3 regions of the Priestia sp. LL-8 genome follow, and region 2 is predicted to be linked to each of the others. Evidence: predicted binding sites of a transcription regulator. Region 2 holds the regulator's gene; each other region holds the start of a gene.
What was found. The regulator LexA, encoded in region 2, represses DNA repair genes until DNA is damaged. The targets are predictions, from matches to a motif close to CGAACATATGTTCG.
Positions count from the first base shown of each region.

Region 1: U9R83_RS15610 (YolD-like family protein) is a predicted target of LexA. The motif match lies at 7,173-7,186, and genes of this name have one in related genera.
Region 3: U9R83_RS08975 (Y-family DNA polymerase) is a predicted target of LexA. The motif match lies at 6,305-6,318, and genes of this name have one in related genera.

Region 1 is NZ_JAZAQH010000001.1:3,063,141-3,073,673, forward strand. Features, by position in the region: gene U9R83_RS15580 (DUF3231 family protein) at 63-1,067, shown strand; gene U9R83_RS15585 (GNAT family N-acetyltransferase) at 1,304-1,834, shown strand; gene U9R83_RS15590 (SDR family NAD(P)-dependent oxidoreductase) at 1,875-2,624, opposite strand; gene U9R83_RS15595 (hypothetical protein) at 2,824-3,090, shown strand; gene cysI (assimilatory sulfite reductase (NADPH) hemoprotein subunit) at 3,139-4,860, opposite strand; gene U9R83_RS15605 (assimilatory sulfite reductase (NADPH) flavoprotein subunit) at 4,883-6,691, opposite strand; gene U9R83_RS15610 (YolD-like family protein) at 7,309-7,491, shown strand; gene U9R83_RS15615 (hypothetical protein) at 7,517-7,669, shown strand; gene U9R83_RS15620 (MDR family MFS transporter) at 7,704-9,311, opposite strand; gene U9R83_RS15625 (MarR family winged helix-turn-helix transcriptional regulator) at 9,334-9,786, opposite strand; partial or broken gene U9R83_RS15630 (MerR family transcriptional regulator) at 9,945-10,533, shown strand, end outside.
Region 2 is NZ_JAZAQH010000001.1:3,878,803-3,889,335, forward strand. Features, by position in the region: gene U9R83_RS20340 (ABC transporter ATP-binding protein) at 1-567, opposite strand, end outside; gene U9R83_RS20345 (ABC transporter transmembrane domain-containing protein) at 557-2,320, opposite strand; gene U9R83_RS20350 (YneF family protein) at 2,411-2,623, opposite strand; gene sirA (sporulation inhibitor of replication protein SirA) at 2,714-3,154, opposite strand; gene tkt (transketolase) at 3,304-5,310, opposite strand; gene U9R83_RS20365 (DUF896 domain-containing protein) at 5,478-5,708, opposite strand; gene U9R83_RS20370 (YneB family resolvase-like protein) at 5,778-6,446, opposite strand; gene yneA (cell division suppressor protein YneA) at 6,500-6,829, opposite strand; gene lexA (transcriptional repressor LexA) at 6,976-7,593, shown strand; gene U9R83_RS20385 (hypothetical protein) at 7,805-9,250, shown strand; gene U9R83_RS20390 (ArnT family glycosyltransferase) at 9,761-10,533, shown strand, end outside.
Region 3 is NZ_JAZAQH010000001.1:1,766,116-1,776,648, forward strand. Features, by position in the region: gene lepB (signal peptidase I) at 143-697, opposite strand; gene U9R83_RS08940 (hypothetical protein) at 896-1,324, shown strand; gene U9R83_RS08945 (hypothetical protein) at 2,034-2,312, opposite strand; gene U9R83_RS08950 (hypothetical protein) at 2,568-2,708, shown strand; gene U9R83_RS08955 (hypothetical protein) at 2,891-3,388, shown strand; gene U9R83_RS08960 (SF0329 family protein) at 3,503-4,057, shown strand; gene U9R83_RS27680 (DUF4181 domain-containing protein) at 4,618-4,983, opposite strand; gene U9R83_RS08965 (hypothetical protein) at 4,991-5,569, opposite strand; gene U9R83_RS08970 (hypothetical protein) at 5,605-6,165, opposite strand; gene U9R83_RS08975 (Y-family DNA polymerase) at 6,366-7,631, shown strand; gene U9R83_RS08980 (YolD-like family protein) at 7,646-7,978, shown strand; gene U9R83_RS08985 (SMI1/KNR4 family protein) at 8,100-8,615, shown strand; gene U9R83_RS08990 (SMI1/KNR4 family protein) at 8,629-9,006, shown strand; gene U9R83_RS08995 (hypothetical protein) at 9,145-9,477, shown strand; gene U9R83_RS09000 (hypothetical protein) at 9,555-10,064, shown strand; gene U9R83_RS09005 (hypothetical protein) at 10,192-10,485, shown strand.

The DNA of each region.
Region 1 (10,533 bases), 820 kb from region 2:
AAAGAAATACTAATGAAGCTATACATATTTACTTATCACTATTTTCAGGAGGAATGTGTACAATGAGCACATCAAAACTTCCGCCGCTCACGTCCTCGGAGCTTGCTAACTTATGGATGACTTATCAAGAAAAAACGATGATTTTGAGGTTTCTAGAATATTTTCTGGAAGATAAACAAGATTACAAAGAACTTTTTGAGCTATATTATAGCCGATCTTTAAAAAGTGTAGCTCGAATTAAAGAAATATTTGAGAACGAAGGCGCTGTTATCCCAATTGGTTTTACGAAAGATGACGTGAACGTAGGAGTTCCTAAACTATATGACCACATGTTCGAAGTCATGTATATACGCTTAATGTCTCAAATTGAAACAGGACTGTTTGCTTTGCATTCGACCATGTCTTACCGAGAAGATGTCCGAAATTTCTTCGTAGAGGCAACAGCAGAAGCACAGGACATATACAATCAATCCACACAAGTATTGTTAGAAACGGGTGTCATCGCAAAACCCCCATACGTTTCTATGCCTAAGGAAGTCCATTTTGTCCATGAACAAAACTATATAGGCGGATTGAGCTGGCTTAGCGAAAAACGATCGCTGAATACCATTGAAGTGTCACTTATTCAACATGCTGTTGATACAAATCTTGTAGGAATGCAGCTGATGATTGGTTTTGCTCAAGTGGCCAACAACAAAGAGGCACAGCAGCATTTTGTCAGGGGTATGAAGCTTTCGAAGAAAATTGAAACAGAACTAGGTGATATTTTACGCCATAGCTACATAGAACCCCCGGCTACTCATGCCGGAAAAGCGACGAATTCAACCGTTCCTCCTTTTTCAGATAAGCTGATGATGTACAATACGAGTCTTTTGAGTACGTTCGGTCTGGGGAGTAATGCTTTAGGAGGAGCCTTTAGTTTAAGAAGTGATTTGCCATTAAAGATGCTCCAGCTTGCAAAAGACATTTACAGTTTGGCGAAAGAAGGCGGCAAAATTATGATTCAAAACGGATGGCTTGAAGAGCCTCCTCAAATTGAGGATCGCAATCAGTTAACTAAAAAATAGGTTCTTTCCTACAGAAAAGCTAGCTGCTCTACGTACAGCTAGCTCTTTTTGTTTTTTTAGTATACTGTTTTTAGTGCTAGTACGTAACGAATGTTTGCGTTATTTAGAAGCTGTTCCTGTCTTTTTCTTAGTCGTTTAGCTCATATTTCTACTTAATTTATAACAGAAAAATAAAATAAAAGGTATTTTCTCTGAGCTGACGAAATCTTTCTATATAAAATAGAAAGGAGAAAAATATGTTTCCTATTCTTCGTACACCTCGCACTACACTGCGTGAAATAACAGAAGCGGATGCAGATACTATTTTTGACTGCTTCTCTCAGAAAGAAGTTATTAGATATTACGGGCAAGAAAAATTCACAACTATTCAAGAAGCTCTGATTCTGATTGATATTTTTGCTGAAAATTACAGAAATCAAAAAGGCATGCGCTGGGGAATTGAACGGCTCGATACGGGGGAATTAATTGGGACAGTTGGATTTAATCAGTGGAACCAAAAGCATAAGCGTGCGGAAATTGGCTATGAGCTACACCCTCAGCACTGGAGTCACGGCTATGCTTCGGAAGCTGCTTCGGCTGTTATGGCTTATGGATTTGATACCCTTCAGCTAGTGCGGATCGGAGCTGTTGTGTTTCTTGAAAACAAAGCATCACAGCATGTGCTTGAAAAGCTCGGTTTTCAAAAAGAAGGAGTGTTAAAAAACTATATGTATCAAAACGGAAAAGCTCACAATACGTTTGTTTATAGTTCCCTACCTACTACATAATAAAAAAGGATTCTTTTCTTAAAAAGAATCCTTTTTCCTTTTATTTAAATGCCGCATACCCATCATCAGCCATGATGACGCTGCCGTTTACAGCTCCCGCTTCTTCTAAGGAAAGCAAATAAACCATATCTGCAATTTGTTTAGGTGTAGTGAGCTCCCTGCTCATCGTTTTAGCTTTCATTCTTTCAATCATACCGTTGTCTTTATAGCCTTGAATAATGGGCGTATCAACAAATCCTGGCGCAACGGCGACGACGCGAATACCGTATTTAGCGAGATCTAGCGCAGCTGATTTCGTCATCATGACAACAGCTCCTTTCGTTGCGTGATAGGCATAGGTACCGGGTGAGGCTAAGAAGCTAAAAATAGATGCCGTATTGATAATAACGCCTTTTATACCTAGCTCTCTCATTTTCCTGCCCGCTGCCATAATGCCATATGTAACGCCGTGCTGATTGACATTAATAATACGGTGATATTCTTCTAAGTCTTGATCTAAAACAGATGTAGGGCGTCCGATACCTGCATTGTTAAACATCACATCAATTCGTCCAAATTTGTTCACCGTTTTCTCAATCAGTGCTTCTACTTCTTCGAACTTTGTGACGTCCGTTTTCACAAACAAAGCGCTGCCTCCAGCTTCTTCAATTTGTTGAAGCGTCTCTTTTCCTTTTTCTTCATCGTAATCAGCAATGACCACCGCGTCTCCTTTTTGCGCAAACTTTAACGCAGTCTCTTTGCCAATTCCACTTGCTCCCCCTGTAATAACCGCTACTCGTTTTTGCTGCATGTTTCTCCCTCCTTGATGAAAATTCCTTTCTTTTACATTATAGCATTCTTTTTTTCTACCAGCCGTTTCTATTAATCACCTCATTGCTATGAAATTAGTCAAGTTAGGCATAGTTGAATGCCTTTTTTACTAAAAATCAGCATGTGTACAAGCAGTCTGTCATTTTTTGCATTTACTATAGGGTAAGGAGGTGATGGCTATGCATGAACACACAGGCAATGTATCTATTCCCCGTCCTCCGGATGTGGTAACAATTCTTTGGGAGCGAAATCCTTTGGATAGACAAGCTCCTCGTACTATCGTGGAAGCAACAGTGATTGGCAGCGCAAATCCTTGTGGACGCTTATTAGCTCCAGATCAGCGCTATCGTACTGCAGCACATTGTTTACTTGATAACGGCTTTGAACAAATTACCGCGGAAAGATTAGGGGTATTTGGAGTAGCTGTATTTGTTAGAGAGTACTAAAATAAAAAAGGGACTTTTCTGTAAGTTAGAAAAGTCCCTTCATACGTATTATGCGTGGAAATTTGTACCGTCTGTTACAGCTTCGATTACTCCGGCGCGGATGACAAAGTCACCAAAGTGCTCGCCTTCTTCTCTTTCTTTTGCATAGCGAGGAAGCAAGACGCGCAGTTCATTTAAAATTTCTTCTTCACTGATATTTTCACGATACATTTTGCTTAAGCGGCTGCCATCAAATGCTGCTCCAAGATACATATTGTATTTGCCCGGTGCTTTACCAATAAAAGCAATTTCACCTAAAGCAGGACGTGCACAGCCGTTAGGACAGCCCGTCATACGAATCGTGATTTCTTTATCACGAAGACCGTTTTCATCTACAATTGCTTCAATTTTCTCAAGAAGAACTGGAAGGTAACGCTCAGCTTCTGCCATCGCAAGCCCGCAAGTTGGAAGCGATACGCAAGCTAATGAGCTGCGGCGAAGAGCCGAATAATGCTTGCCGTCAGTTAATCCGTATTGTTCAATCAAGTCACTAATTTGCTTTTTCTTTTGAGTTGATACGTTCGCGATAATTAAATTTTGATTGGCCGTTAAGCGGAAATCACCGCTATGAACTTTTGCAATTTCACGAAGACCCGTCATAAGCTTATAGTCTTCAAAGTCAGCAATACGTCCACCTTGAACAAAAAGAGTAAAGTGCCATTTTCCTTTTACACCTTTTTCCCAGCCGTAGCGGTCTCCGTTATGATCAAAGTGATAAGATTTTGCTTCGTCTAAGCTCCAGCCCAGACGGTTTGCAAGCTCTTCTTTTACCGTTTCTAACCCAAGACGATCAACCGTGTATTTAAAACGCGCGTTTTTACGCACAGAGCGGTTTCCGTAATCACGTTGAATCGTAATGACTTTTTCCGCTACTTCTAGAATTTGATCAGGTCTACAGAACCCAATCACTTTTGCAAGCTGAGGGTACGTTGCTTTATCTCCGTGCGTCATACCCATACCGCCGCCGATTGCTACGTTAAATCCAACAAGTTTCTCGTCTTCTAAAATGGCAATGAAGCCAAGGTCTTGTGAATACACGTCAATATCGTTAGACGGTGGAACAGCTACGCCAATTTTGAACTTTCTTGGCAAATAGAGCGGACCATACATTGGTTCCACTTCTTCTTCCACTTCCGGTGTGCTGATCACTTTCTCTTCATCTAGCCATAGTTCGTGGTACGCTCTTGTACGAGGCAATAAGTAATCACTTAATTTTTTTGACCATTCGAATACTTCAGCGTGTACTTCTGACTGATATGGATTCGGATTGCACATTACGTTACGGTTTACATCTCCGCAAGCTGCAATTGTGTCCAATAAAGATGCATGAATTTCTTGAATCGTTTTCTTCATGTTCCACTTTAAAATCCCGTGCATTTGGAATGCCTGACGAGTTGTCAGCTTTAGCGTTCCATTTCCGTATTTTTGCGCTAAATCATCCATCACTAGCCACTGTTCTGGTGTGGAAACACCGCCTGGCGTACGAACGCGAAGCATGAATTGGTAAGCTGGCTCTAGCTTTTGTTTTTGACGTTCATTACGAAGATCTCGATCATCTTGTAAGTAGCTTCCGTGGAACTTCATCAAACGATTATCGTCTTCGGAAATACCTGAGCTGATGCGGTCTAGCATTGTTTCTCCTAATGTACCGCGTAAATAATTACTTTCTTCTTTTATGCGCTCAACGTCACTTGGAGGACCTTCGGGCGCTTTTAAAGTTTTGTTTACCATGTTGAAAATCTCCTTTCAATCCTCAGTATACATCACGCTGATAACGTTTTTGTTTCTTCATTTCCGCAAGGTAACCTTCCGCTTGTTCACGGCTCATCTTGCCTTCTGTTTCAACAATTTCAACTAGCGTGTTGTGCACGTCGCGTGCCATATTTGTCTTATCTCCGCACACATAAAAAGATGCGCCTTCTTCTAACCATTGGAATAACTCTTTACTATGTTCGAGCATACGGTTTTGTACGTATACTTTTTCTTCAGTATCGCGTGAAAACGCCACGTCCATTTTTGTCAGTACGCCATCTTTTAACCACTTTTGCCATTCTGTTTGGTAAAGGAAGTCTGTTACGAAGTGCTGATCACCAAAGAACATCCATGACTTGCCTTTTGCTCCTGTTTCTTCACGCTCTTGCATAAATGAGCGGAACGGAGCCACACCTGTACCAGGTCCTACCATAATAATAGGAGTTTCTTGATCTTGAGGAAGCTTAAAGTTTTTATTGCTTTGAAGGTATACAGGAATCGTATCGCCTGGCTGCAAGCGTTCTGAACATAGGACTGAACAAACACCTTTACGCTCGCGTCCATGCGCTTCGTAGCGTACCGCTCCGATTGTTAGATGAACTTCATCAGGGTTTGCTGATAAGCTGCTTGCAATCGAGTAAAGGCGCGCTGGCATTTTACGTAAAATGGCTACAAACTCTTGTGCCGATACGTTCCATGGGCCGAAGTCACGAACTAAGTCAATCACATCACGGCCTTGTGTGTATGCTTTTAATTCCTCGCGATTTTCTACAAGCGCTTTTAACTTATCGTTTCCAGTGAGCTCAGCTGCTTGCTTTAAAAGCGGTTTTGTTAACACGGTAATTTCAAAATTAGAGATTAGCGCTTCTCTAAGAGGACGCGTTTCTCCTTCTTTATTAACCGTTACACTTTCACTTGCATCCCACTTGAATTCGTTAAGAAGAAGATCAACAAGCTCCGGGTCATTTTCAGGATAAATACCTAAACTGTCTCCTGGTTCAAATGTCAAACCTGAACCTTCTAAAGATAGTTCTAAGTGTCGCGTTTCTTTATTTGATCCGCGGCCATTTAAGTTTAAGTTCTCAAGCACTTCTGCTTTAAAAGGATTTGTTCTTGAATATGGTGAAGTTCCTGCAGGAGCTTCCGCTGGAACAGCTGCTGAAGCGCTGTGTCCTTTCGCTTCGCTCAATCCGTCAATAACACCTTTAAGCCATTTATTTGCGGGCTCTTCAAAATCTAAATCACAGTCAACGCGCGGATACAGTCTTTCACCGCCAAGTTCTGCTAAGCGCACATCAAATTCTTTTCCTGTTTGACAGAAAAATTCGTATGAGCTGTCTCCAAGCGACAAGACAGAAAAACGGAAATTCTCAAGCTTTGGCGCTCGACGGCCGTGAAGAAATTCATGGAAAGATAGCGCATTATCAGGCGGCTCTCCTTCTCCATGTGTACTTACGACAATCAATAAATTTTCAAGTTTCTTCAAATTATTTGGTTTGAAATCATTCATAGAAGATACAGTTACATTAAAACCTTTTGCTTCAAGCGTTTTGCCTGTATTTTCAGCAAGTCCTTGAGCATTTCCTGTTTGTGATCCGTAAAGAATCGTTACGTCTTTTGAAATCGTCTGCTCCGCTTGAGCAGGCGCTGCTGTAGAAACGTCTGGCGTTCCTTCGGCAGACGTAGATTGAGCTGCTGTTAAATAACCGCTCAACCACATTTTTTGTGCTTCTGTTAATGTCGGCAGAAGGCGATTAAGCAAATCTGCTTGTTCTTGATTAAAAGGGCTGTTTACTACCTTAAGTTGCAACACTGTCCACCTCACCAAAATATATAATTTAAATATGTATGCTTTTACGAATCATCTTCAACAACATTTAATACCTGTGTCTAATTAATCAATGATGTTTCCCTTCATACATTATTATTCCTATAGATTATATCAAATTTAATTATATAAATCATTAGAAAATTCTTATCAAATTCGTCTACCTGCATTTTATCGAAGAAGAATAAATTAGTAAAATACATATAATTGATAACTAGTATTAAGATAATTAATAATTGAATCTGTATTTACGTTTTTTATAAACGAAGTTCCTTCCATATTTGTTCATTCTACATCCTTCACACGAATATGAATATTTTGTAATTTTTAGAGAAGTTTTGTAGAAACGGTTTTCTTTCTCATCAGAATGTTACATAATAAATGTAACATTAATCCTTTTAAAAAACACTATATGTAAAAGACAGTATATTCTGAAATTTAGGACAGTTTATAGGTGAGCTAGCAACCTTTTATTCGATTGATTCATACACATTGAAGAATATAAAGGGAAGCTTGCAGTACATACAATTCCCTTTTGCTCATCTCAAATGAAAGGACTGGCTTTTAAATCAGGTAATCTTTTTAAGGAGGCTTCTTGAATGTTTTTACGAGAATTAACGAAAAGTGGGACGATAACTGTTTCTTACTATAAAGATGGAACGTTGCAAACGTGCAAAGGCCGCGTGCACAACTTAAATCTCCATCAGCAAATTCTATCCGTAAAAGACGAAAATGAAGCCGTTGTTTCCCTTTTGCTTTCTGATATTAAATCTATTCATTAGTATGTAAAATTAAGGAGGAATTACTATGTGGAAAGATAATAAGCAAGCGCTTACAGATTTTGTGTCGGAAGATAGGTTTGAACTGAACTTATATTTAACGTATTTGCTTGATCAAATTTCGTATGACACGTCTAAACAATCCCCTTTTCTTCGTAAGCCTAATGAAACAACTAGTTGATATAGAAAAAAGCGCACAAATTTGTGCGCTTTTTTTAATGTGATGGCTCTACTTCAACAATGCCTTCTTCTGGTTTTTCTTCGGCTTTTTTATTTGAAAGCTTGATCTGCCTTAAGAACAATGTACATACCGCTCCTAAAATAATAAAAGCTAAGCCCATGAAAAAGACGCTGTGCAATGCGCTCATTAGCGAGGTCTTCAAAATTGGCACAATGCTGTCTGAAAGCGCAGCTGGAATACTCTTTAGCGCCTCAGGGCTAAACAGCATCTGCAGCACACTTTCAGGATTCGTATCAATCGCTTTTTTAAACCCGTCCGCAAAAGCACTTGCTTGAGCAGGCAATGTGTTTAAATATGGAACGAGTTTGTCAGTAAGAAGCGTACCTGATTTTGCATTCATTACTGCTCCTAAAATCGTAATACCGAACGTTCCTCCAATTGAACGGAAAAATTGACTTGATGATGTAACCACACCGAGCTCTTCTTTTGAAAAGCTTTCTTGAAGAGCAAGTGTTAAAATTGGCATCACAAGACCCATTCCTAAGCCGATTATGGCCATATAAGAAGTGGCAACAAGCTTGCTAGTATGAAGGTCTAATGTTGTTAACAAGAAGAACCCTCCTGCCATAATGAGCATACCCGTTACAATTTGAGGCTTAATTCCGACTTTATAGACGAGCTGTCCTCCAATAATACTTGTTACAATCATTGAAATCATCATCGGTGTCATAATCGTACCTGATTCCGAGGCGCTGACTCCAACGATTCCTTGCATAAAGAACGGAACAAACGTAATGGCTCCGAACATGCCAATGCTCATAAAAAAGCCAATGATATTTAAAAGCGTAAACGTTCGGTTCTTAAATAAATACATCGGAAGAATCGGCTCTTTCGCTTTCGTTTCCACAATAATAAAGCTGATGATCCCAACAACAGCAAGTGTAAATAGACTAACAATTTGCCAAGAGTTCCAGTCGTAGTCTTTCCCTCCAAAGCTCAGGGCCAGAAGCAAGCTCACTACTCCGATAACCATTGTGAACATACCGGCTACATCGAATTTTACAGGTCCCGTATGTTTCTTTCCTTGAAGTCCCAGTGCAATAAAAACGGTAGCGAGTATCCCTACCGGCAAGTTGATGTAAAATACCCATTTCCAGTTCAGTGAATCAACAATCCATCCGCCAATTTGTGGACCGATGACAGAAGCAAGACCATAAATTCCTCCAAATACTCCTTGAAACTTTGCTCGTGCTTTTCCGGTAAATAAATCACCAATTACAATCATTGCCATTGGCATCATAACGCCGCCGCCAATTCCTTGTAATGCACGGAATAAAATAAGCTCTGTCATGTTATTTGCCATTCCACATAAAGCAGAAGCAACCATAAAAATAATAAGTCCTGTCACATAAATTACTCTGCGTCCTACTAAATCAGCGAGCTTCCCTGCAATCGGAACAACCGTTGTGGACGTTAATAAATAGGCTGTTGTCAGCCATGTCATCATGCTTAACCCGCCAAGGTCTCCTACGATTCTTGGCATAGCCGTTCCGACAATGGTTCCATCAAGTGCAGAAAAGAACATCGCAATAATTAAGCCAATTAATAAAAGCGTGCGCTTTGAATTTTTTTGATTTTCCATCGTGTGTCTCTCCTCTTTTTTGTTACTGCTGCTTATCTTTATAAGAAGCAGCTGATGTTGCAAGCTTTTTCGTAATAGAAGCCATCATGGAAAGCTCTTCTTCTGTTAAATGCAAAAGGTAGCGGTCCATAATGGCTTTTCGACCATTCAGCACATCTTCAAGCTTGCGATGCCCAAATTCTGTTAAGGTAATATCAACGACTCGTCTGTCCTCTTTATTATGTTCTCTTACAACAAAATTGTGCTGTTCAAGACGATCCACTAAAAGAGTAACGGCGCTCGGTTTTACATCCATTAGCTCTGCAATTTGAGAAACCTTACTGCTCCCTACTTTCTTTAAATAAGAAAGAACAAATAGTTGCGTAGGAGTCATCTCATGCTCATTTAGGCTCTCCATCATTTCGGGCTGCATTTTTTCAAATAGCACTTGAAGCGATGAACGAATCTCTCCAAGATACTGATTGCTTTTTGTCACATCTATTCCTCCAGGCTTGCTTATTTATTTCACGTTATAAATAGTTAATGCTAATTAAATATAAATACATATAAACTAAAAGTCAATTATTTCTTTTTTAGTATTGACCCTTACGCTGCGTTATATTTTATAGTAGATTTCAGAAGGGAGATGAAAGAATGAACAGAAAAGTAAAAGAAGTGGCTGACTTAGTAGGAATCAGCGTCCGCACGCTGCATCACTATGATGAAATCGGGCTATTAAAACCTGATGCCGTTAGCGAATCCGGCTACCGGCTTTATTCACCGGCTAATCTCGATATGCTTCAGCAAATATTATTTTTTAAAGAACTTGGCTTCCCTTTAAAACAAATTCACGAGATTATAACAGACCCGACGTTTAATCGCACAGAAGCATTGATACTGCAAAAAAAACATGTTGATTGAAAAACGCAGTCGGCTCGATCAAATGATTGTAACCATTAATAAAACGATTCAATATGAAAAAGGAGCGATTGAAATGAACGAAAAAGAGCGGTTTAACGGACTGGATTTTTCGCATAACCCGTACGAAGAAGAAGCACGGAAGCGCTGGGGAAACCAGCGGGTAGATGAAGCGAATGAAAAAGTACAAAGGTTTTCACAAGAAGAGCAGCAGCACATGTCAAACGAATGGGAAAGTATCTACACTCACTTAGCTTCCCTTCGTGATCTGTCACCATCATCTACAGAAGCTCAAAAAGCTATTGCGACATGGTATCAATTTTTA
Region 2 (10,533 bases):
AATAGCGCTGTAATGCTGATAAAGCTTCATAAGTCCCCAAATGAACGGGAGAAGAACTAAACAATAAAAAGCCAGCTTCACATCTAGCATAAACATGGCTATAAAAATACCGACCAAAAATACCCCATTTTGAATAAAAACCGCGATGACTTCCACAAACATTTCTTTCATGGCTTCCGTGTCATTTGTAATTCGAGATACCAGGCTTCCTGTTGGCGTGTTGTCAAAAAAGCGAAGAGCCAGGCGATGAACATGAGAAAAAACGTCAATTCGAATCTGCTGGATAATTTGAAGCGCAATTTTTTGGAACTGCAGAAGCTGAAAGTATTGAACGACAATTTTTAAAAGCTGTAAAAGCAAATAACTGCTTGCAAGCCACACAAGAGGCTGAAGAGGCAAGTACTTGGGAGTTAAATAATCGTCAATGAAAATTTTAATCAAAATGGGCCCTAATAAATCCGCAGCCGTAGCAATTAATAATAGTGTGAACGCTAAAAAAAATGATTTTTTATGCGGAATTGTATAGCGAAACAGACGTGTATGTACCGAAGAATGCTCAATTTTCATTTTTCGTCTCTCCTTCTTCTACCGCACGTTCAAGCTGCTGTCTATCGTACATATCCTGGTACCAGCCGCGCACGCTAAGCAGCTCCTCATGAGTTCCTCGCTGAATAATTTTCCCTTTATCAAGTACAAGAATCAGGTCTGCATGAGTAACCGAGCTCAGCCGATGCGCTGTGATAATCGTTGTTCGATTTTGACGTTTTTGCTTTAGCGCTTGTAAAATACCCGCTTCCGTTTTTCCATCTACCGCCGATAGCGAATCGTCTAAAATTAAAAGCTCAGGATCTAATAGAAGAGCTCTTGCAATCGAGATACGCTGTTTTTGTCCACCAGATAACGAAACGCCTTTTTCACCTACTATTGTTTGATAGCCATCTGTAAAATCGAGGATGTCTCTATGTACATTGGCAACTTTAGCCGCTTCTTGGATTTCTTGATTGCTTGCTTCTCTTTTTCCAAACGCGATATTAGCAGCGACTGTGGTTGAAAACAAAAAGTGATCTTGAGGAACATATCCAATGCTTTTGTACAATGAATCAAACGCATAGTCTTTAATGTCTTTTCCTCCCCATAAAACAGCTCCGTCACTTACATCAAATTCACGAAGCAGTAGCTTTAAAAGCGTGGTTTTCCCGGCCCCCGTCTTTCCCACAATCCCTAACGTTTGACCTCGAGAAAGTGTAAAATAAATGTCGTTTAACGTATATTCATCTGCTTTACCATACGAAAACCTATGAATAACAGCTTCAATATTTCCTGTTGGCACTTCAACACTAGGATGCGCTGCTTCTTCAATCGAATTTTCTTCTTTTAATAAAGAAAATACCCTTTCATAGGATGCTCTTCCTCGTTCCACAATGTTAAATAGCCAGCCAAACGCGAGCATCGGCCAAATAAGAAGGCCTAAATAAGTTGTAAAGGTAACAAGCTGCCCTAGTGTTAACTCTTCATTAATAACCATCTTGCTGCCAAAAATAAGAGCAAGTAAAAAAGAAAGTGCTACAATAATCGAAATGGTCGGATCAAACAATGCATCTACTCTGGCTACTTTCATGTTCTTTTGGACAACATCTGCAGACTTAATGCGAAATTCTTCGACATCAGCTGCTTCTTCCCCAAACGTCTTAATGACTTTAATTCCGCTAATGCTTTCTTGAACCTTATCATTTAAAGTAGAAAATGCGGCTTGTGCGTGGTGAAACCGCGCATGAAGCAATGTACCATAATAACTTGTTAAAACGGCCATAAGCGGCATAGGAATAAGGCAAATAAGCGTTAATTTCCAGCTGATTGTGAGGGCCATTGTGCATAGAACAAGCCCTCCTGTGACAATGGAATCCACGAGTGTCAAAACGCCCGAACCTGCAGTTTGTTGAATAGCTTGAATATCGTTTGTTGCATGGGCCATCAAATCCCCAATTCGCCGCCGCTGATAAAAGGCCTGATTCATCTTGGTAAAATGAGTGTAGAGGGTATTTCTCAGCTGCTTGGCTAGTTTAACAGATGATCCAAATATCATAATACGCCATATGTATCTTGTGAAATAGGCCACAACAGCAGCTCCTAGCAAAATGCCAACCATCTGCATTAAGCGCTTTCCATTCAGCGTCCCTTCTTTAATACCATCTACCGTTAAACCAATAATTTTAGGCGGGAGAAGTTCTAATGCTGCCACAATAATGAGCAGCGCTATCCCCGTTATGTAAGACTTTTTTTCCTGTTTGAAAAACCACCATAACTCTCGAAAAATTTTCATCGTATCCCCCTAGCCCCACAACCATTTTCTTATCTCTATCATAAAACAAAAGACACCCTTCTGAATAGAGAGTGTCTGTCCAATTAACCATTATTTAATTTGGCCGTTCATTGCTTTCATCATTTGGTTAATTTTTTTCTGCGATGGTTTCATGCCCATTTGCATCATCATCATTTTTAACATTTGTTCATTAATTGGTGGATTTTTCTTCAGATAGCTCATCATATACTTACGAGCAATGAAAAATCCTAGCGCTATCCCAACAATTAATGCTAGAACACCAACTAGAATATACATTCCCATGGTATTACTTCCTCCTTCGTGTTGTCTAACTTACAGTGTACTAGACCATACGCTATTATACAATATTTCCGTTCCAATTTCCTTAAATAATTACACAAATTTTCTTGTTTTCACAGGCCTCAGCCAGCCGTATTCATCCGTTCCATAATTCACTGCTAAAAAACAAGGATCTAGCTTGCGTAATACTTCAAAAAAAGCTGTCTCAGCATCAACATTGCCATCTCCTTCAATTGTTATACAGCGATTCGTTAATTTTATAGATGCTCGACTTTTTTTATGAGGATATTCCAGCACAAACGTCTCTTGATGAGTGAAAAAATGAGGATAATGAGAAAACGCCTGAAGCAATTCTCGTTGAATAAATGAAATGGGCAGTTGGCGAGTAATGTAATGAACTTGTTTTTGTAAGTGCGTTTCCTGCAAGTGACGTTTCATTCTATATTCAATCAGCAGCTGATAAATGAGCTTTTCTCTTCGAAAATAGGATGATGCAACTTCTTCCTCCATTAAATATACTTCATACGTTCTCACGATTCATCCTCCCTTTCGGCTCGTTCTTTTTTGTACCATTATACCGAATGGTGTACGCAATGCTTGTCTATCGATGAAAAAATTCCTTTGTTTTTTTGTCGAAAAAAAAGAGCAGACCACAGGAGTCTGCTCTTTCTTATGAAAAAGAATTATGCATTAAGCAAGCTTTTCACTTTTGCTACTACATTTTCAACTGTAAAACCAAATTCTTTCATGATTGTTTCACCAGGAGCAGATGCACCAAAGTGATTAATACCAAGAACTTGTCCTTCGTCTCCAACATAGCGTTCCCAGCCAAGTGTAGAAGCCATTTCAATACCTAAACGTTTTTTCACTGATTTAGGGATAACACTTTCTTTGTACTCAGCAGATTGCTCTTCAAAACGATCCCATGCAGGCATGCTTACTACAGATACGTCAATGCCTTCTGCAGCTAATGCTTTTTGTGCTTCTACTGCTAGGCTTACTTCAGAGCCTGTTGCAAGTATTAATGCATCCGCTTGGTCTTTACCAGCTTTAGATACAACATATGCACCTTTAGACACGCCTTCGTATGCATTTTCTTTTGTACCTTCAAGCGTTGGCAAGTTTTGACGAGTCAATACAAGCGCCGTTGGGCGGTCAGTTGACTCTAATGCTAAGCGCCATGCAGCAGCTGTTTCATTTGCATCTGCAGGACGAACCACTGAAAGACCTGGCATTGCACGAAGTGATGGCAATTGTTCAATTGGCTCATGTGTTGGGCCGTCTTCTCCAACTGCGATACTGTCATGTGTGAATACATATGTTACAGGAAGCTTCATTAAAGCTGCTAAGCGAATTGCTGGGCGAAGATAATCAGAGAATACAAAGAATGTTCCTCCGAATACTTTTACACCGCCGTGTAGAGCCATACCGTTTAATGCAGCTCCCATTGCAAATTCACGTACACCGAACCAGATATTACGTCCGCTGTAATCAGCTGCAGTGAAGTCTTCTGAACCTTTAATCATTGTTTTATTTGAGCCAGCTAAGTCAGCTGAACCGCCGAAGAATTGAGGTACAGCTTGTGCTACTGCGTTTAATACTTCTCCAGAAGAAGCACGGCTAGCTAAGCTTGAACCCGTTTCGTATGCTGGAAGCGTTTCTTCCCAGCCTTCCGGTAACTTTCCTTCTACTGCTAGTTCAAATTGACGACCTAGTTCAGGATATTTTTCTTTATACTGTGCAAATACATCGTTCCATTCGTTTTCTTTCTTTTGGCCATCTTCAGCAATTGTAGCTTTGAAGTGAGCATACACTTCTTCTGGCACATAGAAATCTTCTTCAAATGTCCATGCATAAGCTTCTTTTGTTAATTTTGTTTCATCGGAACCTAATGGAGAACCGTGCACGCCAGAAGTACCCGCGTGGTTTGGAGAACCAAATCCGATTGTTGTTTTTACTTCAATTAGCGTTGGGCGTGTTAAATCGCCTTTTGCTTCTTCAATTGCGTTTGCAATCGCTGTCAAGTCATTGCCGTCTTCAACGCGGATTACTTGCCATCCGTAAGCTTTGAAACGATCTTCTACGTTCTCAGAGAACGAGCGATCTAAATCTCCGTCTAAAGAAATATCATTTGAATCGTATAAAACAACTAAACGTCCTAATTTTAAGTGTGCCGCTAATGAAGCTGCTTCAGCAGATACACCTTCCATTAAGTCTCCGTCACCACAAATACCATACGTAAAGTGGTCTACAATTTCTAAACCTTCTTTGTTGTATGTTTCAGCTAAATGACGTTCTGCCATTGCTTTACCAACAGCCATTGCAATACCTTGTCCTAGTGGGCCAGTAGTTGCATCAACACCTGCTGTATGACCGAACTCTGGATGACCTGGTGTTTTGCTTCCCCATTGACGGAAGTTTTTAAGGTCTTCAATTGATAAGTCATATCCAGCTAAATGAAGCAAGCTGTATAATAGTGCTGATCCGTGTCCTGCTGATAATACAAAGCGGTCACGGTTAAACCAGTTTGGATTCTTTGGATTGATGTTCATGAATTTTGTCCACAATGTATATGCCATTGGAGCAGCTCCCATCGGCATACCTGGGTGACCTGAATTTGCTTTTTCAATCGCATCGATTGATAAAGTACGAATTGTTGCAATCGAAAGATCTTCAATACGTTGTGTCATACTCTTCATTCCTTTCAAAACTATGTACATATGTTATCATACTAATGATTTGCTTATTTGTACAATACTTGAACCAAAAAATTTTCCACTTTTACAGTTTTTGTACGCCTTATTAAAAATATACAAAAAACTAGAGGGAACACTCCCTCTAGTTTTACTAGAACGTCTTAGTGAAGACGCTTCTTTTTACTCTCTTTTAACTTCTTAGGCGTAACATCTTTACCTTCTTCGTCCACAACTTTAATCGTATGAAGGTGATTTGTCATAGATTGTCGGAAAACTTTTAAATATTCCTGACGTAGCTCTTGCTGTTCTTTCGCTTCAGATTCTGTCAGACCTTCAGCCTTTGCCTTTTTTGAAAGAGCATTAATACGAGCAAGTTTATCTTTTGATAGCATATAAAACCTATCTCCTTATAATCAATAATTAAAATTACCGAACCGTTCCGGCAACATGTAGTCATCTTACTAAATCTCTTTCGTTTTATCAAGAGATTGAGCACTCTCTTGATACTCTTGATAGCGACGATGTACGGTCGCTTTTGAAATATTATAACCAAAACCTTTTAGCGTAACTGAAATTTCAGCAAAGGTTAAGCCGTTATGACGAAGGCGGACAATTTCTTCAATCGGCGCTTCTTTTTTTTCTCTTCCCGAGTTAACTCCCTGGTTTTTTAAATTTTGCTGCGGACGATAACCGTTTTCTACGGCTCTTTTCATTCCTCTTTTAATTTTAGCATTATGTAATTTCCGCTGATGCTCTTCCACTAAACTAATAATATCTAACACCATTGAATCAGATTCTGAAAGCTGAAGCTGACCTTGATGACTAATCGTATAGATGGTAGCATTTTCTTTATGAAAAGCATGAAGCAGCGCAATTCGGGCATTTCCTCTGCCTAATCGTGTTTCGTCTTGAATGAGCAGCACGGATATTTTCTCTTCTTTCATTGTATGAAGAACATCCAAAATACCCTCTCTGTCTACATCATATCCGCTTGCTTTTTCCATCACGACTTTTTTCACCTCTAGATGATGAAGATCAGCAAGCTTTTTTAATTCTTCTTGCTGGCGCTGCAAAGATGTTTCTTGGGTTTTTTTATCCGTACTGACACGGCAATAAATAATGGCGTCCACTTTTATCACGACCTTTTCGGCTTCTAACAATATTCAGGAACGGCCGTTACACACTACTGTTCAATTGCCACTTGATTATGTAACTCTTTTTTTAAAACAGGAATATATAATTTATCTCCAGGAGATAAAGACTGGGCAGTATCTGAGTTTAAATCATTGACGTCTTCAACCCATTTGACAAATTCATTGGTGGTCAAATGATGGTGATTATGATACTTGTTGGACAAGTCCCAAAGCGTATCTCCTTTTGTAATAGTAACCGTTGAATATTTGTCTAAATCTACTTTATCCGCTCCTAAAACCAGCGTCAATACATATGTAAGTGCAGCGATAACTGCAAAAAAAATAGCGTAATGTTTCATAGAATGTAAGAATTGTTGCATATTATGATCCCCCTATCAGAATATATGTTCTTATTTTATTGAGAACATTTGTTTCTGTCAATGGAATTCTTCGAACTTATGTTTGTATATTGACACATCACGTGGTATAATTCACCTAAAGAATAGCTAAAATCGAGGTGAAAAATATGAAGCTATCAAAACGTCAACAAGACATACTAGATTTTATTAAGCACGAAGTAAAATTAAAAGGTTATCCGCCTTCTGTTCGTGAGATTGGGGAAGCAGTAGGATTAGCCTCTAGCTCCACTGTACACGGGCATTTAGCTCGTTTAGAAAGTAAAGGGTTAATTCGAAGAGATCCAACAAAACCAAGAGCAATCGAAGTTCTTCAACTAGATGAAGTAAACATTCCTAAAAGCAATGTCATTAATGTTCCTGTTATCGGTAAAGTAACAGCGGGTCTTCCTATAACAGCCGTTGAAAATGTGGAAGAATATTTCCCTCTTCCAGATAAATTCGTTTCTCCAGATGATCATGTATTCATGCTTGAAATTATGGGAGAAAGTATGATTGAAGCAGGTATTCTAGATGGCGATATGGTAATCGTACGTCAGCAGCAAACGGCTAATAATGGAGATATTGTGGTTGCTATGACCGAAGACAACGAAGCAACGGTAAAACGTTTCTTTAAAGAAGAAAATTTCGTTCGTTTACAGCCTGAAAATTCAACGATGGCGCCTATTATTCTTCGCCACGTAACGATTTTAGGAAAAGTAACTGGTGTATATCGCACGATTCACTAATCAGACACTGTATGTAAAACCAACTAATCATGATGTTAGTTGGTTTTTTTACGTTTGTTTTCTAAAAAAATTGGCATATTATAAATGATACGTTGAATCATTGCAGGCAGGTAGAACAGTTTTTATAAAGCTTGTTTTACCTTTTACTTTCTATCTGCATTTCCTCGAATCTTACAAGGAAATACCATCGACTATAAGAAGGATGTAGTTTATGACTAATACACCTAGGAAAACAGAACCATTTCAAACCATTGTACCTACCAAAGCAATGAACATGTTTCTTTTTCCTTTTTCCTTTGACCGAAAAAATAAAGAGCAGCTTGTTCATGCACTGAAAGCAAATTTGTTCGAGTTTTTTTCCATTCAAAACAAAGATTTAGAAAAAGAATACTACGGAGAACAATATTACGTATCTCATGATAGCCTGGATCAATATTTTCTTCCTTACATTGAATGTATTCTATTCCCTGATTCGTGCGAAAAAGAAGGGTTGCTTCGATTTTCAAAAAAAATAGACCATACCATTACGTTACATACTTCTTCCACCACCGTGTCTAGCAACGTGCTGTCTGTGGATGTTTTTTTATGTCCTTTTGAAATTGGCGTCATGACCATTCGCACTGAAATGAGCCATAACCATTACACCTATGATGACATTTTAGAATTCATGAATCATTTTCGTGTATTAGAACCGAAGCTTGCTGAAGAGCATGGATCCACCATTACCTATGAACATCATCGCTATAGCAAAGTACAAGATTATATTTTTTCACAGCTTGCGCCATTTTTGAACGAACACATCAAGAAAGAAGCCACGCGTGAACAGCACGTTGGGAGCCTTCCTTATTTTATCGATGAACGGATGTTTGTGTTAAGTTATGTAACGGTAAATCAAGAGCAAGAAATTAATTCCACAACTTTATTTCGTACTGGGCAGCTAAATAGCTATACGCCTGACGGGAAAGCGTTTATTTCTGCACACAATCATGAGTATATTAAAACGTATAATACTAAACACGTGTATGAAAGGTGGGCTCCTGAAACTTATTACGTCATCACAGACCATGTGTTTTCATGTATTTCTAAATCGACAGACTCTAAAACGGATCAGCTTTTGATGAATCATCTATTTGGCCAGCATTACTATAATTTATTTTTACATTTTTTCTATAAAATCGTGTTGCTAAAACTATCTTATGAGTATTCTCAGCTCACGTTTCATAAAAATTCAGAGGGCATTGAGCGACTAATCCGCTCTATTACCGTGTTTTCAGGCAAATATTTATTTTTAGAAATTAGCTCTCGCACAGAAGGTCAAGAGTTTTCTGAGCTCTTTAAAAAAATTTTCCACATCAATTCTCTTTATCAAGAAGTCAAAGAAACCCTTGGTACTTTGTATCAAAATCAAGAGAAAATCGCGGCCAAGCGTCACAATTACTTATTATTAATTTTAACGATTTATACCGTTCTTTCCGGTATTTACGGAATGAATTTAGTTATTAGCAAGCTACAGGGAAACATCAATTGGGATAGTATGAAGCAGTTTTCTATCTTTGAATATATCGCTTTAATAGTAGCTCTATCAGGAATATTAATCAGCATTAGCCTAGGAGTGAGCTCACTATGGAACTTATTAAAAGATCGATTTAAAACATAAAAGAAGTTGAGACATAACTAAATGAATTCAACCTAAATACGAACAAGCGAAATACATGAGCTGAACCGCTTATGACGCCGCAGTTCATTTCCATGCAAGACTTCTCTTTCCGCGGGCAGCCGATGAGCCTCCTCGTTGCTTGTGCTCCTGCGGAGTTTCATCCCTTCCGCTTTCTCCGCAGGAGTCTTCGCCTTGCCCTCCAATCAACTGCTGGAAGGAATTAAACAAATGAAACCTATGTTCACCATAAAAAACGAACCACTAATCAAACATGGTGATCAATAGTTCGTTTTTCACTTCGATTAAAATCCTTTTTTCCCAACCTCTTTTATCTATTACTAAATCAATGCCTACTCCGCTGAACCTTTTATCAAACGTTGTGCCGCTGTTGTAATTTCAGAACAATCTAATATTATACTCTACAAGAAAAATATATACAAAATAATAAAATATGGTATCATAGGGTAGGAATTTTGTACCTTATCTATGAAATAATTTGCAGGAGGTAATATGCTTAACTCATTTTTATCCAAAAGCCTGATTCTTTTATGTGTCATGATTCTTACATGGTCTCTATGGGGCAGTTATAGTGCGATGACAAATTCATTGGAATTAAAAGGTTTGGCTTTAAGTAATTCATTTATTATTGAAGGAATATTTATCACTTTCCTTGTCATTTTTCTAATAGCTATTGCAAGTAGATACATGAACAAAACTGTTTTTTTTATTTCACTGATTGTTTTGACCTTAGGTATTCGACTAGCATGGATGCTTTCTGTTCAAACGCCTGTAAAATCTGATTTTCTTGTCATGTTAGATGCCGCGCGTAATATCGCAAAAGGAAATTATGAATTTAACCAAAGCGTTTATTTCACTACATGGGTATATCAGCTAGGCTTTTCATTCTATGAATCTGTTATTATTCGCTGTTTTGGAGATAACATTTTTATATTAAAATTGTTAAATATTTTTTATTCCACTGGAACCGTTATTTTTATTTATTTAATTGGCGCTAAAGTATTTAATGAACTTGCTGGGAGAATGGCAGCTTTTCTATATGCGTTCTACATTCCGAACATTCTCTATAGCTCAGTGTTAACTAACCAGCATTTGGCTACTTTTTTATTTTATGCAGCTTTTTACCTTATTATAAAAAGATTTGCTCATAACAAGTTTAGCTGGCTTTATATTGGCCTTCTATTGTCGTTAGGAAATTTAATGCGCCCTCTAGGACCCATTATTATCGTTGCTGTTCTCATTTATTTCATCTCGCAAATTCTTCA
Region 3 (10,533 bases), 2.1 Mb from region 2:
ATGTAAACAAGGTTATAATTATACCATAGCAAAACCTTAAATAAGATAGGAATAGTACCGAAAAATATATTAATAGTTAACATAATACGTGTTACCGAAACAAACAAAAAAGTTCCCACTTATCAGGGAACTTTTCAAAACTTTATTTTATCCAGTGAACTTCTTTCAAAGGCCAATAAGCTAATTTAGCTTTTCCTACAATTTTATCTACTGAAATTGTTCCGACCTTAGGGAATCTACTATCTAAGCTATACATTCTATTATCTCCCATGACAAACAATTGGCCTTCTGGAACTGTTTTACTGCCCGTATACTCTTCAAGTTTAAAATCCTCAGTTAATGGACCTGTTACCTTTTCCTTTTTGTATTGATCTAAATAAGGTTCCTCATATTTTTTTCCGTTTACATATAGCGTATCATTACGATATTCTATATGATCACCAGGTAAACCAATTACCCTTTTAATATAATCTTTTTCCTTTGTAGCATGAAAAACAATAATATCAAATCTTTTTATATTATTTTCCTTATTTTTACCCACTTCATTAAGAATAATATGTTCATCGTTTTTTAGAGTTGGCATCATTGACTTACCGTTCACTACTATAGGGGCAAGTATGTATTCTCTTACAACAAAAGCTAAAATACAAGCAATAATAATTGATTTAATCCATGAAAAAATATCTTTACGTTTCAATTGAAAACTCCTCTATAACTTTAATACATGTTTAAAATTATAACATAATATATAGAAATTAATCTTAAATTTAACAGTTAAAACATGATATATACTAGTCAACATAATGTTTTTTCTCGGTAGTAAATAAAAATAGAGTGTTTATTTACTAAAAATGCTATTATATATAAATTAAGAAATTTACTAGGAGATTATATTATGTTTAAAAAAATCATATCAGTGCTGATTTCTTCTCTATGTGGTAGCTTAGTAGTTGCTGTAGCAACCTTTGATACTTCATATGAACAAATCACTTTTAATAATTTGATAGCTGGCTTAGTTCTTGGATTAATGTATATTATTCCAATTGTTACTGTGTTAGGCATACCATCATCTATTTTGATTGATATCTTAATTAAAAATAGAAATGGGAAATATAAAAAATTAATAGAAATAGCACTATACATTATTTTTGGAGTAATAGGTGCAACGATAGTTTCACTTATTATCTCATTAGATGATGGTACAAACGGCGTAAATTTGTTGGCATTCAAACGTATTTGTATTCTTGCTTTAAGTTGTTCTGTCCCCTTCGGGATTTGCTCAATCTTATGGAATTATAGATTGAAAAAGAGTCCTTCACATTAGATAGACAGCACGTATACTCTATACAAGCGTAATTAACATAATCATCATTATCGGTACAAAAAAAGCACCTGATAAGTTTAAGTAGTTCAGTTTTGAAGTAGAAAATGTTAAAAAACGAATAAAAAAACAAGTGATTTCGCACACTTTTTGAGTACAAATTCCCTAATTGAATAGCAAATAAAATGGTGTCAGTTTTTACTGACACCATTTTATTTCTTATCGGTCATTAAACAATGTGTGTTTCATTCATCTTTTACATCTTTGAACAACTTTTTTATCGCATAGATTTCAACAAGGAACAAACCGAATGCACTACCAAATGCAACTGAAAAGGCTGTTAGGATATTCAAATTATGCTTAAAAAAGGAATTTACTATTAAATTGCTGATGAAAAAGAATGTAAAGGTTAATAAAAATCTGTAAAATGGTTTCAAGATTTAACCTCCTAAATTATTGGAAGACTTTCTACCTTTGACTATTATTTTTACTCTGACTAATGATGGAGAACCTGACGGTGAAGCAATCGTAAAGCTTGAAGATATAACTTCTATTTCGTGTGATCATGAAGACGCAGTGTGTTTGAAGATTTTATATTCTTATATTGAAAATGAAAATATTAGTAGAAAGCAATAATCCCTAGGGATCTATTGCTTTCTGTTGTTTATTCTTCAGTATAAAACTTTTTTATAAGGTCTAACCTTCTAAAAAATTATCCTTTTAACTCTTTATTTAATAACGTAAGGAACTTCTCCTGCACCTTTTTCTTATGAATCATCCTTTTGATGCGCAGGCTACTCTGCAGATAAAATCGTACTCGTCTGTTTCCAAAAAGTAATGCGTAGTATTTGTCATCCTCGTAAATGTTTCTAAACCAATGTTGTTGTTTTAACAATTCAATATGCTTGTTAATTTTTTGTGTGTTTAAACTCTTATGAGTATCAATAACAGGAACTAAGCTTGATAAAACATCTGATAAAAAATCCGTCATTTATATATCTCACCTTACTTTGTATGTATTATCCTATTATAAACTGCACCGTCCACAAAAGTAGACATTTTTAGTTACCATAATGACGATTATAAAAAGCAAATAGTATGGTAAACCTAATTTTTAGTTAAAAACTTCAAAAACACCTTTAAACTTAACTAGAAAAAATGTAAGATATAAATTATTAAGTAAATATATTAATATTATTCCAGTTATTATTAATATCTTACATATTCATTAAGAGGAATGATACATATGAATTCAGACAAAGAAGTAGAAATTCTAGAACTTTTACTATCGTTTGGGAGCTTAGCAGCTGTCCTAATTATTTGGGTATTATTGAAGCATTACCATGTACCAATGAGGGGATTACCTTTCTTTACGATAAATAAATAGTTAAGGCTTAAACCTTTGGGAATGAATGCTCTCAAAGGTTTTTTAATTTCCTTATATCATAAGTTGATATAAAACGCATACCAGGAACATTCATCTAAGCTAATTTTATTTATCCATTATGATGATCCTATAATGGATATTTGATGAGATTAAAATTAATTATTTCAGGAAGAGGAATATTTGTGAAACGTAATCAATTGTTATTTTTATCATTAATAAGTAGTTTACTAGTTATTTTAACGTCTTTTTTTCAATGGGATTTAGTTGATCTTATAACGGAATTTTTAATGCTGCCCATTTGGCTAGGTGTATATGCATCTTTTATCTTTGTAACTGGGTGGACCCTGGTTCATCTTTTTAAATATAAGTATTGGCAACCTTTGATTATTCAGCTTATAACTATTTTAATATGGTTTTTCTTTCCGTTTAATCAAGTTAATTTAGATATGAACTTCAAAGTCCATCTAGATAAAAGAGAAGAGGTTGCAACTAAAGTAGAGAATGGCATCATAAAACCTAATGTATCTGATAATCCATCACTTATTCACTTATCTAAGGAATATAATCGGTTGTCTAAAGGTGGGGGGGGACATTATGCTAGAAGGGAAAGGAAAGGCAAAATCAATCCTGTTCTTTACATATCGTGGGATGCTAGACAACTTTTCGGGATTTGTATATGACCCAAACGACCAGAGACCTCTAAAAAGCGACTTCGATGGAGATTTTAAACAAATAGAAAAGGTACATAAAAACTGGTATTATGTATCATCTTATTAAAGAAAAGGATTATAAGCATGAAGTGGACAAAGGTAAAAAGAAATATCGAAGATTTAATTTGCGATAAATTAAAAGATAGATTGAGTATTCATTTGACCCATTATAATGTTAATTTTGGGGAGCAAAAACGTATTTGGGTTACGTTAGACAAAAAAGAAATTTTTAATGCTTCTTCAGCTCACTATGTAATGGAGCATGACAAGCTTTGGATAGAAATAAAGGAGAGAACAGATAAATCTTTTCCAGGCTGTTTATATGAGTGTTTTCCAGAATTTATTGGGAACGTAGATGATGGAGAATACTCTACTATCATCCTGGAATACAAAGGTATTTTTAATGTTGATCTTGTTTACGATGCTTTTATTCAGTATCCTCACTTCTCAATAGAAAATGCATTAAATTCTAAGGATAATATAATTCAGGCTCTTTCATTATTAGATAAAAGGCTAGGTAAAAGAAAGCTGGAGGCAATAGGTTCCAGCCTTATTTTGCATCCTTTAATTAGGAAGTTTTATGAATTAAGGTGTGAGGTCGAAGGGATTACGCCGTATAAAAACCGATTAAATACATAGAAAATTAAAAAGGCTATCTTAGAGCCTTCTTTGGTAGTAATCAAGTGTATCGTCCGTAAAAGTATACCTTTACGAACTTTTCTTTTTCGTAAGAAATCTATCATCTTTATCGTTTGCTTAAGTTATAAAAACAATTACGAACGTCTTCTGGAATCCATGCACTTTTACGAACGTTTTTAGTAATAAAAAAGGATTCATACCGGTTAATCGATATGAATCCTTTTGAAACATAGTTATATACCAATAGGTATTTCTTATAATAAAATTAATCCACCTATTATAAGAACAGCACCAAGCATAATACGGAACCCAGAAGACGACACTGGATCAGTAACTATATCGGATGCTACTGCTAAAAAAACTAAAGTTTTTTTAGTCTTTCCTTTTGTGTTTTTATCTTTTACGATGATTAAAATTCCCGAGATTAATAGATACAAACCAACTAGTAAAACTAATATAGGTATAAAAATTATTTCCACCTGCTCTTATGTATTATAGTGTATTTATTTTCTATGCTTTTTATAACGTACATAGCTCCTTGTGTATGTATAAATAAACCATTAGAAAACATTCAATATTGCTCCAATAATAATTGCTATTAAAAAATATATCAGGAGACTAAATGATATTAAATATTCCCTAGTTTCTCTGTTATATCTCCACTCCATAAAGATTCGGAAACTTAAATAACATAAACAGAAAATAATTAACATGACCCACATAGGAACCTGTTCAAAAGCAATAAAGAGTATAATAAAAACAATATAAAAACTTTTTTCTACCCATTTATGCCACTTGTTTACATAATTTTTTTCAGCGTCGTGGTCATCTTTAACATTTAATTTTATAGCAAGATACTTTGTAATAAGAGATGCTACTAACAATAATAGTAAGAGGTATAAAATGTTTTTAGCAATAATATTCAACTCCTATTTAAAATACATTTAATAAAGTGCCAACTCCTATAGAAGCTAAATAAAAGAAAAAGAAAATAACGGCTAAAAGGTGTTCCCTCGTTTCTCTTGCAAATTTCCATTCCATTAAATCGCTCATATCCGTATTTCGTGTCACGACATGAAGAGATTCGTGATTTAGTCGTTTTTTCACCAAGGGGAATCCAGTTTGTCTATAAAAGTCATAATAATGGTTAGTTTCACCAAGACTCCAATTAGAATAGCCAATAATAAGTTTTTGTGTAGAATTAGGTGAACTAAGATAGTAATAGTCAACTTTATTATTATAAAAGAATATAAACCACCCAACGATTGCTATAGGTACAATAAAGAATGGCCCAATTACACCCCAGAAGACTTTAGACTCCTTTGTTTTGCTAACAGTTATAAGGACTATGTATAGATAGATAAAGTGCAGGACAAAAATCAAAAGATATATTGAAACCCTTAAAGAGAAAACGTATAGGCTCTTTAATGCTAAAAGATAAAAGAATAAATCTATAGTAAGAAGGATGATAGCTGACATTTTCAATATACTCTTATTACTTTTATATTTCATTCACTATAAATCCTCCTCCTTTTAATCTAGAAATGTTAAATATCGCTGCTATTAATATCAAGTGAGTAGCAACGAGGTATATAATTTTGGACCTTTCCAGGTGTGTTAAATAGATTATTCTTACTGAATATAGTAAATCCAACCTCTTCCACATCCACAAATGTATCTACTTTATCTATATCGACATTTTTAAATTCTATAGGTTTATTCCATTGTCTCAAAGGAATTAAATCCTGCTCTACAATACCTTCTCCGTAGAAAATGAATATACTCAGTCCATTATTAACTAATACCTCTGCTAACCCACTAACAACATCCAATTTTTCTACAGAATCAACTTTAACAATAGCACTATCCGATGAAAACTCATAAAAAGGAACTTGATTTTCAATTAAAGTCTCTTTTTCATATCCAAATATCATTGACTCTAAAACAAAGAAAACTGGTAGACGGAACATTTTTTGAACTAAGGAAGTAATCAGATCATGCGTGATCTCACTAATCCCTACAGTAATAGATACAAAATTATCCTTTGGAAAGTCAAAGTTATTAATTATACTTTGGTCTGAATATTGCACAAAATATTCTTTTTTCAACTTCTAGCCTCCTTTAGTATTTAACCCTTTTAAACTCTTACTTTTACGTTATACATCCATTGACCCTTTTAATGTACCAATAAACTCTTTGTAAGTGATAGCAATAATCGGGAAAACTTTAGATTTCATCCTTGAATAAAGAACATTTGTTCGTATATAATAAAGAGAACAAACGTTCTTTATTTTAAGGAGTTCTTTCAATGGATTATGGGAAGCTACCAAACAGAGTGATTATTTGCATAGACATGAAATCGTTTTTTGCTTCGGTTTCTTCTGTCATACGGGGCTTAAATCCATTGAAAACAAGGCTTGCGGTGGTAGGAGATGTCAAGCGATCGGGATCAGTTGTGTTGGCTGCCACACCCTTACTAAAGAAAGAAGGGATCAAAACGGGAAGTCGCCTTTTCGACATTCCTAAAAGGAAAGATATCCATGTGGTGAATCCATCCATGGAGAGATATATCAAGGCTTCGAACTATATTTCAAGTTTGGTGTTACAGTATGTGGCTCCTGAAGATTTTCATGCGTATAGCATTGATGAGTTATTTATTGATGCGACAGCTTCTTTGCATTTATTTGCTAAAACACCAGAAGAACTGGCCCATAAAATCATCAACGAGATTTATCGCAAGACACGGCTGACAGCTACCGCAGGTATCGGTCCGAATCTCTTACTGGCGAAGGTGAGCTTAGATCATGAAGCCAAGAACAGCCCAACAGGAGTTGCCTATTGGCGATATGAGGATATTCCCTTTAAGTTGTGGTCCATTCATCCGATGAAGGATTTCTGGGGGATTTCGTCTGCTACGGAAAGACGCTTACACCGGTTAGGCATTCACTCCATAAAAGAACTCGCTCTTTCTTCAAAAGAGATGTTACAACAGGAATTTGGCATACTAGGCGAAGAGTTGCACCAACATGCGAATGGTATTGATTACAGTCGCATTTCTGATGTGTACATTCCTAGCTCTCGTTCCTTTGGAAAGAGTCAAATTCTATTCCGTGATTATACAAACCGAAAAGAAGTGGAGTTATTGCTGTTGGAGCTATTGGACGATGTCTGTTTTCGTTTGCGGATGCATCAAGTGGTGGCTCAAACGATTCATTTATCCATTGGCTACAGCAAGCAAACAAGCGGAGGGTTCTCAAGACAAAAGAAAATGGGGCGAGCTTCGAACTTAAGCGAAGATATCTTTCCGTATTGTTTAACCATTTTACATACCTATGATAGTGGCATGCCGATTCGCTCCATTGGCATTTCATTATCCAACACGAGCATTCAAGAAGAGGAGCAAATGAGCTTATTTGAGGATATTGATCAGCGGGAAAGAGCCTATGCACTTGCAAAAACGATTGATGACATTCGTCTTCGTTATGGAAAGAATAGCGTTCTACGGGCCTCAAGCTATCTCGAGCATTCAACAGCTCGTTATCGAAACGGCCTTCTAGGAGGTCATAAAGCATAAAGGAGGAAGCTGCTATGCAGAACAGAGGAATGAAAAAATGGCGACCGTTCGCCACTATGCCAGAGCAATACAAAGGGTTACAGGAAATGATAAAAAAACAAGCAGAAATACCTCGACCTTTTTTAACAGAAGATCAAATGGAACAGATTAATTTCACTTTGATCGAAGCGCTTCATACACATAAAAAAGTGTACCTTACGTATTACAAGCATGGGCAGTGTATAACGGAAACAGGAGTTATTCAGTTTGTTGATTCTCTTGGAGGATTATTTGTTTTTATCGATGAGGGGGATCAACAGACGAATAAAATGAGGTTAAGCGAGCTAATTGATGTTCGTTTCATATAGTAGAAAGTAATAAAACAGTTTATTTACATAAGATTTCCATACATAATTAGTATAAGCTTAAAAAGTACAGGATGATTTTTCATAGATTCATTTAATGATGTTATATAAGGGGGAGTCCAGTATGAAGCAGGCTTGGCATGAGTTTGAACAGTGGTTGAAAATAAATCAACCAGAAGCAGTAGGAACGCTTAACAAAGCAGCTACTGAATCAGAAATTGCAGCGGTTGAACAAAAGATGGGACTAACCTTTCCACAAAACCTTAAAGATTGGTTAATGATACATAATGGACAGCGTGATGAATACATAGCGGTTATTGAAAATTATACTCTATTACCTTTAGAGGAGATTCTGTATACGTGGCAAACATTAAAAGAGCTTTTAGACGGAGGAGAATTTGAAGATTTTCCAGAAGTAGAACCTGTTGGACCAGTGAAAAAAGAACTTTGGTGGAACCCACGTTGGATTTCGATTGCCACGAATGGGGGAGGAGATGATATTTGTATAGATTTGGATCCTGATGAAGGAGGAAAAGTCGGCCAAATTATCACCTTTTGGCACGATTGGGAACAGCGTGAAGTAATAGCAGACAGCTTAGAAGAATGGATAATGGCCACGATAAATCATACAGATCATTAAAGGGGAGAAGCAAATGATAAAACCTGATATAGAAAGAATTTATAAAATCCTTAAAGAGCTTCCAGGTACGTCGGTGAACGTAGAATTTGAAGATGAAGTTGGAGAAATTCTTTCTACTCCTTATTATATCTACCTTAAAAGTGAGTTTTTAGATGGACAATTAGGTTACAGAGAAGATTTAGAAGCAAATTCCCTTATAGGAAATCAAGAAGGAGATTGGCAAGAAAACTGGTTTGTCATAGGGTATGATGAAGAAATAGGCGGTGACCCGCTCTTTATCGATATAGCGAATGAAGATTATCCAGTTTTTACAGCTGAACATGGCATGGGCGAATGGGACGCTTTAGAAATGTATGATTCTCTAAAAGAGTTTGTAGAAGATGTTACTTAATTATGGCTTCGTTAAAAGATTTTGATAGGAGTACGGTCAGGAGAGGACAGGACAGCTAGTAGTTTAATATCTACCTAGCTGTCCTCTTTTTTTAGTACCTATTAAACTTAGAAAGAATGTAGAGAAAGGCAGGTCCTTATGGTAGGAATCGATTTCTATATCGTTAATAATAAGAAAGAAGCAGCTTCTTCTACTAAATGTGTAAAATTTGAGGAAAGAGTACACGACTATCTATTAGCAAGAGAATTCAGGGATTCATTTGGATTATTGACAGGGTTAGATCAATATGGTGACAAGTTGTTTTCTGTACAAGAAATCAATCAATTAATAAAAGTATGTGAAGCATTAAAGACTACCTGTCGACAGCCAACGGAAATAGATCTGAAAACAAAAACATTTGCTGAAGCATTAAAGGGTCTTTGCTTAGAAGCACTGAAGCTAAATAAATTAGTATTTGCAGCTGGTGATTAATGTAGAATTAAATGAAATCTATGTTGTGGTTTCATCGCTTCAATAATATGAATGAATAAATTCAAAGGGGAAACGTCTTGAAAAAAACAGTTCTAAATAAAAATAAAACACTTATAGAGTTAGGGGATGAGTTTCTAGTCGTTTGTCCACATTGTGCTTCTTGTGCAAGCGTCATAGCTTTAGATAATCCGAGTCCCTATGTCGCTAACGTCAGAAGAAGGTTTGTTTGTACTGCTTGCGGAGCAACAAAAGACAAAGTTATAAAAGCGAACGGTTATGGAAAAGCAAGAGTCTCGTATGAACCTAAAGCTAATTATGAAGTAATCTTAATTGGAGACCCCTGTGATTGGTATTTTCAACTTCCGCTCTACTTACAAATCGAATGCAGTGGAAACACCTTATGGGGATTAAACCTAGAACATTTAAATTATATCGAAAACTATATAGAAGCTGAACTCAGGGAATCACATCCCTATTATTTAAGTGTCGAGAGTCGACTTCCAAAGTGGATGAAGCTTGCTAAAGACAGGAGTGAAGTATTAAGAGCCATTAAGAAACTAAAGGTGAAATTAAATGAGAAGAGCTAGGGTACAATGTCCTCGATCAGGATTGAGGGTTAGGTGTCAGAAAGGTGTAGAACCAGCAGTTAGACAGTCTTGCTTAAACTTTGCAGTCTGGTTACGTTCAACGATAGAATTTCCTGTAAGAGTTGTTGTGTATTTAAAAAAGGATTATCAAATTAAAAATAAATATTCTAAAGAGCTAGTAAGCGCTACTTTCTTTGCACCATATGATAAAGCGATAGAACCTTATATACGAATTGCTACTGGTGACTATGAAGAATTAGTATCGGAAAGGGGAGAAATTGATGCTCTTTGGGCTATACTCCGCAGTATGGCTCACGAGATTGTTCATTACCAACAATGGATAGAAGAGAAAGAATTTGATGAGACAGAAGCAGAAACTAAAGGTGAAGAATTATTAGATGCTTTTGCTGATTCGTTATAATTGGACATATATCTTTCTAATCAGCTTATAAATTAAGCTACAGAATTC